DNA from 2 places in the Butyrivibrio sp. AE3003 genome. Region 2 is predicted to be linked to the other one. Evidence: a T-box and tRNA genes for the amino acid it is inferred to sense, from the RefSeq annotation. Region 2 holds a T-box; the other holds one or more tRNA genes.
The links. The T-box of region 2 lies ahead of ileS (isoleucine--tRNA ligase). A T-box ahead of a tRNA ligase gene usually reads a tRNA of that ligase, here a tRNA-Ile.

Region 1 (5,855 bases), 200 kb from region 2:
AAGCCCACAAGTCCTTCAGCTGAAGAGCTTGTGGAGGTAAAGAATACTATAATCGGTTAATACAAGGGGATATTTAATGCGTGAGATCAATGTTTCGGAAATTACCGAAGCGGTTAAAAATATGTGCATAGATGCGAACTATGCACTTTCTGAAGATATGAAAAAAGCTCTTGAGTCTGCTCAGAAAGAGGAAGTTTCAGAGCTTGGAAAACAGATATTTTCACAACTGGAAGAAAATCTTGAAATTGCGGCTAGCGATCAGATTCCAATCTGTCAGGATACAGGAATGGCGGTGCTTTTCTTTAAGATTGGTCAGGAGGTTCATTTTACGGGCGGAAATCTTGGAGATGCGATAAATGAAGGCGTAAGACAGGGATATACGGAAGGCTACCTTAGAAAGTCGGTAGTCGGAGATCCTCTTATCAGAGTAAATACAAAAGATAATACACCGGCAATCGTACACTATGACATTGTCCCAGGGGATAAAGTTACAATCACATGTGCACCCAAGGGATTTGGAAGTGAGAACATGAGCAGAGTCTTTATGTTAAAGCCTGCTGACGGAGAAGAAGGTGTCAAGGAAGCGGTTGTTCGTGCCGTTAAGGATGCCGGCCCCAATGCATGTCCTCCTATGGTTGTAGGTGTAGGAATAGGCGGTACATTCGAAAAATGTGCAGAGATGGCAAAAGAAGCGCTTACAAGACCAGTTGGAAGCCATTCTGACAAAGAGCATATTAAAGCTATGGAAGAAGAACTGCTTGAGAGAATCAATAAAACCGGAATCGGCCCTGCCGGACTTGGTGGTAAGATGACGGCTCTTGCGGTGAATATAAACACATATGCCACACATATTGCGGGACTTCCTGTGGCAGTTAATATCTGTTGCCACGTAAACAGGCATGTTACCGTGACTTTGTGATATTGCTAGATCATAGAATAATAGGAATTGAGAAGGAATTGACATGAATAAAGAAATACAGGCTCCTGTCAGCGCGGAGGTCGTAAATGAGCTCAGTGCCGGCGATATGGTTTATATTACAGGAACAATCTATACAGCCCGTGATGCGGCACATAAGAGAATGGATGAAGCGCTTGCTGAGGGAAAAGAACTTCCTATAGATATAAAAGGAAATCTTATCTATTATATGGGACCTTCTCCTGCAAGAGAGGGCAGGCCAATTGGCTCTGCAGGCCCTACAACAGCCAGCAGAATGGATAAATACGCGCCCAAGCTCCTTGATCTGGGACTTGGCGGAATGATCGGAAAAGGTAAAAGATCTAAGGCGGTTTCAGACGCTATCGTAAGAAACGGATCTGTTTATTTTGCGGCAATAGGCGGAGCCGGAGCACTTTTATCAAAGGCGATAGTGGAATCGGAAGTTGTTGCCTATGACGATCTGGGTACAGAAGCTATCAGAAAGCTTAAAGTAGAGAAATTTCCTGCAATCGTAGTTATTGATTCTAAGGGAAATAACCTTTATGAAACAGCGGATAAGCTTTATAATAAAGAAAACGAATAAAAGAATTGACAAAGGATAAGCGACTTTGTATAATTACATTTGCGTCTTGGCTGTTAGCCAAGAGAATTCAAACCATATTTGGTAGAGGGATTCAGGCATGGAGAAATACTCAAGTGGCTGAAGAGGCGCCCCTGCTAAGGGTGTAGACCGTTCGCGCGGTGCGCGGGTTCAAATCCCGCTTTCTCCGTTGAAGTGAAACGTTACTGACTGAAAGATTTCAGTTGGTAACGTTTTTTGTTTGTCCGGAAATTTATATCAAGTAAATGAGTTTTGATATGTATGTGATTCTTTGCTCTTTTTTGCAAAAAAGGATTATCTAAAAATTTCTTTCATATAAGATCATATAAAATAAAAATGATAGATTATTCTTGTCAACAATTTTTTTAATAAAATAAAAAATAAAAAAGCCTTGACAGAATAAAGCCTTGAAACATCTAGCTTGGAATATTTCTTGTGAATAAATAAAAAGTTGAGCGAAGTTTTTATACAAAAGAGACACTTTTGTATAAAAGCAGATATTATATAGGATAATCAATCTGCTATTTTGTGCTGGTAACAGCGTATAACCACAATATCTAGTGCTCGGAAATTTTTTTAAAATTTCTCAAAAAAGTTGTTGCATTTGTATATACGCTTTGCTATAATAACTTTTGCCCGCTTGAGAGAGGGGCTGAAAACCGCAGAACTAAGCGGGTTTCATAAAAACTTTGAAAAAAGTTTAAAAAAGTTCTTGACAAAGCATTTCAACTATGTTATTATGAATGAGTTGCGGCGCTGAGCTGCAAGAACTAAGAACCTTGACAAATAAACAGTAATGCAACCCTGAAAGATTCCAAGAGAATAATTCAGAAAAATGTAAATTAACGGACAGAACGAAAAGCCAAGCTTAAGTTCTTAGCCGGATTAAACTTTTAAACGTGAGAGTTCGATCCTGGCTCAGGATGAACGCTGGCGGCGTGCCTAACACATGCAAGTCGAACGGAGATTTAACGCTGATGAAGCTTCGGCAGATTCTTGTTAAATCTTAGTGGCGGACGGGTGAGTAACGCGTGGGCAACCTGCCTCATACTGGGGGATAACAGCTGGAAACGACTGTTAATACCGCATAAGCGCACGGTATCGCATGATACAGTGTGAAAAACTCCGGTGGTATGAGATGGGCCCGCGTCAGATTAGCCAGTTGGCAGGGTAACGGCCTACCAAAGCGACGATCTGTAGCCGGCCTGAGAGGGCGGACGGCCACATTGGGACTGAGACACGGCCCAAACTCCTACGGGAGGCAGCAGTGGGGGATATTGCACAATGGAGGAAACTCTGATGCAGCGACGCCGCGTGAGTGAAGAAGTATTTCGGTATGTAAAGCTCTATCAGCAGGGAAGAAAGACTCGTAAGAGAGATGACGGTACCTGACTAAGAAGCCCCGGCTAACTACGTGCCAGCAGCCGCGGTAATACGTAGGGGGCAAGCGTTATCCGGATTTACTGGGTGTAAAGGGAGCGCAGACGGCTTAGCAAGTCTGAAGTGAAACCCCACGGCTCAACCGTGGGCTTGCTTTGGAAACTGTTAGGCTAGAGTACTGGAGAGGTAAGCGGAATTCCTAGTGTAGCGGTGAAATGCGTAGATATTAGGAGGAACATCGGTGGCGAAGGCGGCTTACTGGACAGCAACTGACGTTGAGGCTCGAAGGCGTGGGGAGCAAACAGGATTAGATACCCTGGTAGTCCACGCGGTAAACGATGAATACTAGGTGTTGGGTGTCATAGACATTCAGTGCCGTCGCTAACGCAATAAGTATTCCACCTGGGGAGTACGTTCGCAAGAATGAAACTCAAAGGAATTGACGGGGACCCGCACAAGCGGTGGAGCATGTGGTTTAATTCGAAGCAACGCGAAGAACCTTACCAGATCTTGAGATCCGGATGAATACAGGGTAATGCCTGTAGCTCTTCGGAGCATCCGAGACAGGTGGTGCATGGTTGTCGTCAGCTCGTGTCGTGAGATGTTGGGTTAAGTCCCGCAACGAGCGCAACCCTTGTCCATAGTAGCCAGCAGTAAGATGGGAACTCTATGGAGACTGCCAGGGATAACCTGGAGGAAGGTGGGGATGACGTCAAATCATCATGCCCCTTATGATCTGGGCCACACACGTGCTACAATGTCGTAACAAAGGGACGCGACCCCGCGAGGGTGAGCAAATCTCAAAAATAACGACCCAGTTCGGACTGTAGGCTGCAACCCGCCTGCACGAAGCTGGAATCGCTAGTAATCGCAGATCAGCATGCTGCGGTGAATACGTTCCCGGGTCTTGTACACACCGCCCGTCACACCATGGGAGTCGGAAATGCCCGAAGCCGGTGACTTAACCGTAAGGAGAGAGCCGTCGAAGGCAGGTCTGATAACTGGGGTGAAGTCGTAACAAGGTAGCCGTAGGAGAACCTGCGGCTGGATCACCTCCTTTCTAAGGAAAAGAAGCGGAATCGAAGTAAGGAGTTGTATTACTGTCTAGTTGTCAAGAAGGCAACAAACATTTCCGGTGGTGATGCGCTATGGGGTAACACCCGTTCCCATCCCGAACACGACGGTTAAGACCATAGCGGCCGAAAGTACTATGTGGGCAACTGCATGGGAGGCTAGGTGGCTGCCGGATTTAAGAAGGGCTTATAGCTCAGCCGGTTAGAGCGCACGCCTGATAAGCGTGAGGTCGGTGGTTCGAGTCCACTTAAGCCCACTGGGTTTTCTTCTTTGAAAACCGATTTGTACCTTGAAAACCGAATACTGAATGAAAGATTTTAATCAGAAACTACGATTAAAAGACATCGAAAAATCCAGAAACAATCAAGATTTTAGTAGATATAAAGTGATAACGCTATATCACTTATATCAGAGAATAGTTATCGAAAGATACGACTGATTCTATACAGCTAACCGCTTACCGGAGACGGTAAGTAAAAATGGTTAAGCTATGTAGGGCGCAGGGCGGATGCCTTGGCACTAAGAGCCGAAGAAAGACGTGATAAGCTGCGAAAAGCTGCGGTGAGATGCAAATAATCTATGACCCGCAGATATCTGAATGGGGCAACCCGGCAGAGAAGACCTCTGTCACTTTAAACTGAATCCATAGGTTTAAAGAGGGAACCCGGTGAACTGAAACATCTAAGTAGCCGGAGGAAGAGAAAACAAAAGTGATTCCGTAAGTAGCGGCGAGCGAACGCGGAAGAGCCCAAACCAGGAAGCTTGCTTCCTGGGGTTCGGACTGTATAATCGATGGAAGTTGCTAGTAGAAAGGGAATGGAAAGTCCCTGCCAGAGAGAGTGAAAGCCTCGTATACGAAAGCGACTGAAGCGAGACAGTATCCAGAGTAGGACGAGACACGTGAAACCTTGTCTGAATGTGCGGGGACCACCCCGTAAGGCTAAATACTCCTTAGTGACCGATAGCGAATAGTACCGTGAGGGAAAGGTGAAAAGGACCCCGGGAGGGGAGTGAAAGAGAACCTGAAACCCTGTGCCTGCAAGCTGCGAAAGCACTATCTAAATGAAGTGTGATCGCGTACTTTTTGTAGAACGGTCCGGCGAGTTATGTATGGAGGCGAGGTTAAGCACTTAAGGTGAATAGCCGAAGGGAGACCGAGTCTGAATAGGGCGACTAGTCTTTATACATAGACCCGAAACCGGGTGATCTATCCATGGACAGGATGAAGCGGCCGTAAAAGGCTGTGGAGGTCCGAACACACATCCGTTGAAAAGGGTGGTGATGAGCTGTGGATAGGGGAGAAATTCCAATCGAACTCGGAGATAGCTGGTTCTCCCCGAAATAGCTTTAGGGCTAGCCCTGTATCAAACCTTTTGGAGGTAGAGCACTGAATATCCGCGGGGGCTTCACCGCTTACCAAAGATTATCAAACTCCGAATGCCAATAAGGTGATGAACAGGAGTCAGACTACACGAGATAAGTTGGGTAGTCAAAAGGGAAAGAGCCCAGATCTACGGCTAAGGTCCCAAAGTACGTGTTAAGTGGAAAAGGATGTGGGATTTCATAGACAGCTAGGATGTTGGCTCAGAAGCAGCCACACATTCAAAGAGTGCGTAATAGCTCACTAGCCGAGAGGTCCTGCGCCGAAAATTACCGGGGCTGAAACACGACACCGAAGCCTAGGGATGGTATGTATCTACGGGTACATATGATCGGTAGGGGAGCATTCACAGGGGCGTAGAAACTGTACCGAAAGGAGCAGCGGAGCGCTGTGAAGAGAGAATGCCGGAATGAGTAGCGAGATGAAGGTGAGAATCCTTCAGGCCGAATATCCAAGGATTCCAGGGTAAAGCTGATCTGCCC
Region 2 (5,855 bases):
TTCCGTATCCGAGAATTGGCAGATCGTACGGAATAGCCCTAACAACCTGGTATCCCTCCTGCTTAAAGATAGTTCTTCCGCTGTCATCCGTATATACATTCACATAACCGCCAAACTTAACCTCTTTGGCATATTCATTTCTTCTAAGTTCAAAAGGATTGCCGTTTTCAAGCCACGCGTCCGGCACTTCGACCTGATATCCGTCGCGGATTGTCTGCTTGAACATTCCGTACTTATAGCGGATTCCGCAACCGTAAGCCATATACCCAAGAGTTGCCAAAGAATCGAGGAAACATGCCGCAAGTCTTCCAAGACCACCGTTTCCAAGCGCGGGATCGGGTTCCTGGTCCTCTACGACATTAACGTCTATTCCAAGCTCATCCAAAGCCTCTTTTACCGCTTTATAAGCCTGAAGATTTATAAGATTGTTCCCAAATGCCCTACCCATGAGAAATTCCATGGACATGTAATACACAATCTTGGGATCCTGCTCGGCTGCAGCTTTCTGAGTGGTCATCCAGTGATCTATAATGGCATCTTTTATTGCATACGCCGAAGCCTGATATATTTCCTGCGGTGTAGCCTCTTCCATTGTTTTCCTGTAAAGAGTCTTCACATTATACAACACGCTTCGCACAAACAATTCTTTGTCAAAAGGTAATGTTTTCTTCTTCATGCTGCCTCCTAAAAAAATATTGCGATGATATTTTTCCTACCGAGACTGTTACGTTAATATTTTACCGCAAAACCGACTATTATTCCACTCATATAAAGGCACAAAAATAGCCTTAGAGAAATCTTGTTTCCCTAAGGCTATACATTTTAACAATAATATATCAGACTTTCTCTACGCCGATAGTAACCTTCTCGCCGTTGATATCCCATTCTTTTGCATTGGCAACGTCTGTACCGAATACGATCTCATTAGCGAGAACCTTTGTTGCGATGCTGTCGTTGTTATCCTTAACGATTGCTGCAAGCTTGTCATTTCCGTTAAGTGATACCTTAATATGATCCATAACTTCGAATCCGGAATCCTTACGCATTGTCTGGATCTTACTGATGACTTCAAGTACAAATCCCTCTTTGATAAGTTCTTCTGAGAGGTTTGTATCAAGAACAACAGTAATTCCCCAGTTCTCCTGTGAAATGAAGCCTTCCTTCTGCGCGATCTCGATAAGAAGATCTTCCTTAACAAGCTCTACATCAACATCATTTACATTGAATTTGATGCTACCGTTTGTATTAAGCTCGTCCATTGTGGCATTTCCGTCAAGCTTCTCAAGATAAGCCTTGATAGCTCCGATGTTCTTGCCGTACTTAGGTCCGAGTGTCTTAAGCTGAGGCTTGAAGCTGTAGCTTGTAAAGTCTCTTACATCATCTGTGAAAGATACTTCCTTAACATTGAGCTCTTCTCTGATTATCTCTTTGTAGAACTCGCCAACAGTCTCTTCTGCCTTAACATACATTGTTCCAATAGGCTGACGGTTCTTGATATTTGCAGCATTTCTTGCCGCACGTCCGAGAACTACGATATCAAGAACTTCCTCCATATCCTTCTCAAGCTTCTGATCGATGAATGACTCATCTACAGCAGGGAAGTCGCAAAGATGGATACTCTCCGGAGCATCAGCGAAGCTGTTTCTTACAAGATTCTGATAGATTTCCTCAGTCATGAAAGGAACCATCGGTGCTGCAGCCTTGCAGATTGTTACAAGTGCAGTGTAAAGAGTCATGTAAGCAGAAATCTTATCCTGTTCCATTCCCTTTGCCCAGAAACGCTCTCTGCTACGACGAACATACCAGTTGGACATCTCGTCGACAAAGTTATCAAGTGCCTTTCCTGCTTCAGGAATTCTATAGTTTTCAAGGTTCTCATCAACTGCTTTCACACAGCTGTTGAGCTTTGAAAGAAGCCATTTATCCATTACAGTAAGCTTATCGGGCTCAAGCTTGTAATTAGCTGCATCGAATCCGTCAATATTTGCATAAAGAACGAAGAATGCATATGTATTCCAAAGTGTTCCAAGGAACTTACGCTGTCCTTCCTGTACGGCATCACCTGAGAAACGGCTGGGAAGCCAAGGTGCGCTGTTTACATAGAAATACCATCTGATCGCATCTGCACCGTATTTTGCAAGTGCATCGAAAGGATCTACCGCATTACCCTTGGACTTACTCATCTTCTGTCCATTTTCATCCTGTACAAGTCCGAGAACTATAACGTTCTTAAACGCAGGCTTGTTGAAAAGAAGTGTTGCCTCAGCATGAAGTGAATAGAACCATCCTCTTGTCTGATCGACAGCTTCCGAAATGAACTGAGCAGGGAATTGCTTCTCAAAGAGTTCCTTGTTCTCAAATGGATAGTGGAGCTGAGCGAAAGGCATTGCTCCTGAATCGAACCAGCAGTCGATAACTTCTTTTACACGGTGCATTTTCTTGCCGCACTTAGGACAAGTAATCTCAAATTTATCAATATAAGGTCTGTGAAGTTCTGTAGTCTCAGCTGAAGGATCTCCGGAAAGCTCAGCGAGCTCTTTTCTTGAACCAACTGAAAGCTGGTGTCCGCAGTCATCACACTCCCAGATATTAAGAGGTGTTCCCCAATATCTGTCACGTGAGATACCCCAGTCCTGAATATTCTCAAGCCAGTCACCGAAACGTCCCTTACCGATTGACTCAGGAATCCAGTTGATCTCTTTGTTGTTGCGGATAAGGTCGTCCTTAACTTCTGTAACCTTGATGAACCAAGATGAACGAGCATAGTAAAGAAGGGGTGTTCCACATCTCCAGCAGTGAGGATAATCGTGCTCCATCTTAGGTGCAGCGAACAAAAGACCTCTCTTATCAAGATCTTTTAATACCTCGGGATCCGCACTTACAGCGCCCTCATCCATTTCTTTCTGAGTAGGCTTACATCTCATTCCGCCAAAAGGTGTCTCGGGTCTTAATTTACCCTCTGAATCTACCATCTGTACAAGAGGAGCGTCATACTTACGTCCGACACGAGCGTCGTCTTCACCGAATGCAGGAGCGATATGTACGATACCTGTACCGTCTGACATGGTTACATATGTATCACAATAGATAAAGAATGCTTTCTTATGCTGTTTCTGAGCTTCATCAGCCGCACACTGATACAAAGGCTCATACTCTTTGTACTCAAGGTCTGTTCCTACGTATGTTTCGAGAACTTCGTACGCCTTCTGACCTTCTTCTTTTACAAGAGAGCCAAGCACCTTATCTGCAAGTGCCTCGGCAAGATAATATACATTGCCGTCAACAGCCTTAACCTTGATATATTTCTCATCAGGGTTAACGCAAAGACCGATATTTGAAGGAAGTGTCCAAGGTGTTGTTGTCCATGCAAGGAAATAAGCATCCTCATCCTTTACCTTGAAACGAACTACCGCTGTACGCTCTTTCAAAAGCTTATAGCCCTGAGCAACCTCGTGTGATGAAAGAGGTGTTCCGCAACGAGGACAGTAAGGAACTACCTTGAAGCCCTTGTAAAGAAGACCTTTTTTCCAGATCTCGTTAAGAGCCCACCACTCGGACTCGATGAAATTGTCATCATATGTGATGTAGGGGTGCTCCATATCAGCCCAGAAACCTACTGTGCCGGAGAAATCCTCCCACATTCCCTTATATTTCCATACGGATTCCTTACATTTCTGGATGAAAGGCTCCATTCCGTATTCTTCAATCTGCTCTTTTCCATCAAGATTAAGGAGTTTCTCAACTTCAAGCTCAACAGGAAGACCGTGTGTGTCCCAGCCTGCCTTACGAGGAACTGTATAACCCTTCATTGTGCGGTATCTGGGAATCATATCCTTGATAGCACGTGTAAGAACGTGTCCGATATGAGGCTTTCCGTTAGCTGTCGGAGGGCCGTCATAGAACATATACATTTCACCCTTGCTTCTGGTATCTACACTTTTTTTGAAAATGTCTTCTTTTTTCCAGAACTCTTCAATCTTCTTTTCTCTGCCGACAAAGTTCATGTCTGTTTCAACTTTGTTATACATTTGAAAACTCCTCTCTTTCAAATAAATAAGACCTCGTCCTTTTTTGTAAAAAGGACGAGGCCATTAATGTACTCTCGTTATACCACCTGTTTACACATACGCGCCAAGAGCTGTCATACAACATCCCGGTTGAATACGCTCCCCGTTAACGCCGGGATACACGTCAAAATCTACTGTCATTTCGATTTCGCAGCTCAGAAGTGATTTTCTGTCAGTTCCTACTCGCACCGGTTCGCACCGACCACCGGCTCTCTGAAAGCTTTCAAATACTGCGTACTGTCTTCGTCATAGCTTTTTTATCTTCTTTAATAATGCATTATATTACTACTAATCTCCTAAATACGCAAGTCTGATTTTTAGCCTGCTAAGCTAACCAGATTATCATAAATAGCTAAGAAGCCTCTCAACATCGGCTGTCTCGGTAGCCCAATCTGTTGCGAATCTGATTACGGTATGATCTTCGTCGTATTTCTCCCAGAATCCGTATCTGACATTCTTGCTAAGCTCCTCCAATTTTTCATTGGAAACCACAACAAATTGCTGGTTTGTGGGAGAATCAAGGAATATCTTGTATCCTTTGCTCTTAAGACCTTCTTTTAACAGATCTGCCGCTTCGATAGCTTTTTTGCTGATATCAAAGTAGAGATTATCGGTAAACAATGTGTCAAACTGAAGTCCAAGAAGCCATCCCTTTGCAAGAAGTGCACCGTGCTGCTTGATCACAGGAATCGGATGCTTCGTTGTTACGCCCTTGGTGAAAACAACCGCTTCGCCAAAGAGCGCGCCGACCTTAGTACCGCCGATATAGAAAACATCCGCATATTTTGCGATATCCTCTATAGTCACATCGGTTCTTTTGCTCATAAGACCGTATCCGAGCCTTGCTCCGTCTATAAAGAGCGGAATATTATACTTCTTGCAGACACTTGAGATACTCTCAAGTTCTTTTTTCGTATAAAGAGTTCCGTATTCTGTAGGATGCGAAATATAAACCGCTCCCGGAAATACCATGTGCTCATGGTTTGCGTCATCATAGAAATTTGAAATAAGCTTATCCACTTCGGCTGCGGACAACTTACCTATATCCGATCCGTATTTCTCAGTATCCTTCTCTTCTCCGCGTCCTGGAACCGTAAGTACCTTGTGTCCCGCATGCTCAATGGCGCCCGCCTCATGTGCCGCAATATGTCCGGTTTCAGCCGCAACGATTCCCTCATATGGCTGAAGGAGCATATCGATTATTGTCTGATTGGTCTGCGTTCCGCCTACAAGGAAAAAGACCTCTCCGTCAGGACATCCGCACACTTTCTTTATCTTCTCGGCAGCGCTCTTGCAGTACTCATCCGTGCCGTAACCGTCTATCTGCTCAAAATTTGTCTCCGTAAGGCGCTTTAAGATCTGCGGATGCGCGCCCTTTGTATAATCACTGGAAAATGAAATTCTATTATCCATACTCTTATCCTCTTTATGCTTTTATTAATCAAAAGAAACTGTGGAAAAATCTATTACTTCTTCCAAAGTCTTTGCAAACAGTTCAAGTCCTGCCTTGTCATCTTCGTTAAATCTGTTAAGGCTGGGGCTGTCTATATCAAGCACTCCCACAACCTTGCCATCTTTGTGAAGCGGTACAACAATCTCCGAATTGGACGCACTGTCACATGCGATATGTCCTGCAAATTCGTGAACATTCGCAACAAGCTGTGTCTCATCGTTTTCTGCCGCTGTTCCGCAAACACCCTTTCCAAGCCGGATTCTGATGCATGCAACTTTTCCCTGGAATGGCCCAAGTAAAAGAGATCCTTTATCCATAAGGTAAAAACCTGCCCA

Region 1: it encodes a tRNA-Ile, which carries the amino acid that the T-box ahead of ileS (isoleucine--tRNA ligase) is inferred to sense. The anticodon was not compared.

The regions. Positions count from the first base shown of each region.
Region 1 is NZ_JMLX01000001.1:2,528,719-2,534,573, reverse strand. Features, by position in the region: gene CD00_RS0112180 (HIT family protein) at 1-60, shown strand, start outside; gene CD00_RS0112175 (fumarate hydratase) at 77-919, shown strand; gene CD00_RS0112170 (Fe-S-containing hydro-lyase) at 963-1,520, shown strand; tRNA gene CD00_RS0112165 (tRNA-Ser) at 1,620-1,707, shown strand; rRNA gene CD00_RS0112160 (16S ribosomal RNA) at 2,434-3,978, shown strand; rRNA gene rrf (5S ribosomal RNA) at 4,050-4,167, shown strand; tRNA gene CD00_RS0112150 (tRNA-Ile) at 4,175-4,248, shown strand; rRNA gene CD00_RS0112145 (23S ribosomal RNA) at 4,474-5,855, shown strand, end outside.
Region 2 is NZ_JMLX01000001.1:2,724,179-2,730,033, reverse strand. Features, by position in the region: gene CD00_RS0113065 (glycogen/starch/alpha-glucan phosphorylase) at 1-676, opposite strand, end outside; gene ileS (isoleucine--tRNA ligase) at 837-4,028, opposite strand; T-box leader at 4,076-4,326, opposite strand; gene CD00_RS0113055 (threonine aldolase family protein) at 4,410-5,480, opposite strand; gene CD00_RS0113050 (GAF domain-containing protein) at 5,505-5,855, opposite strand, start outside.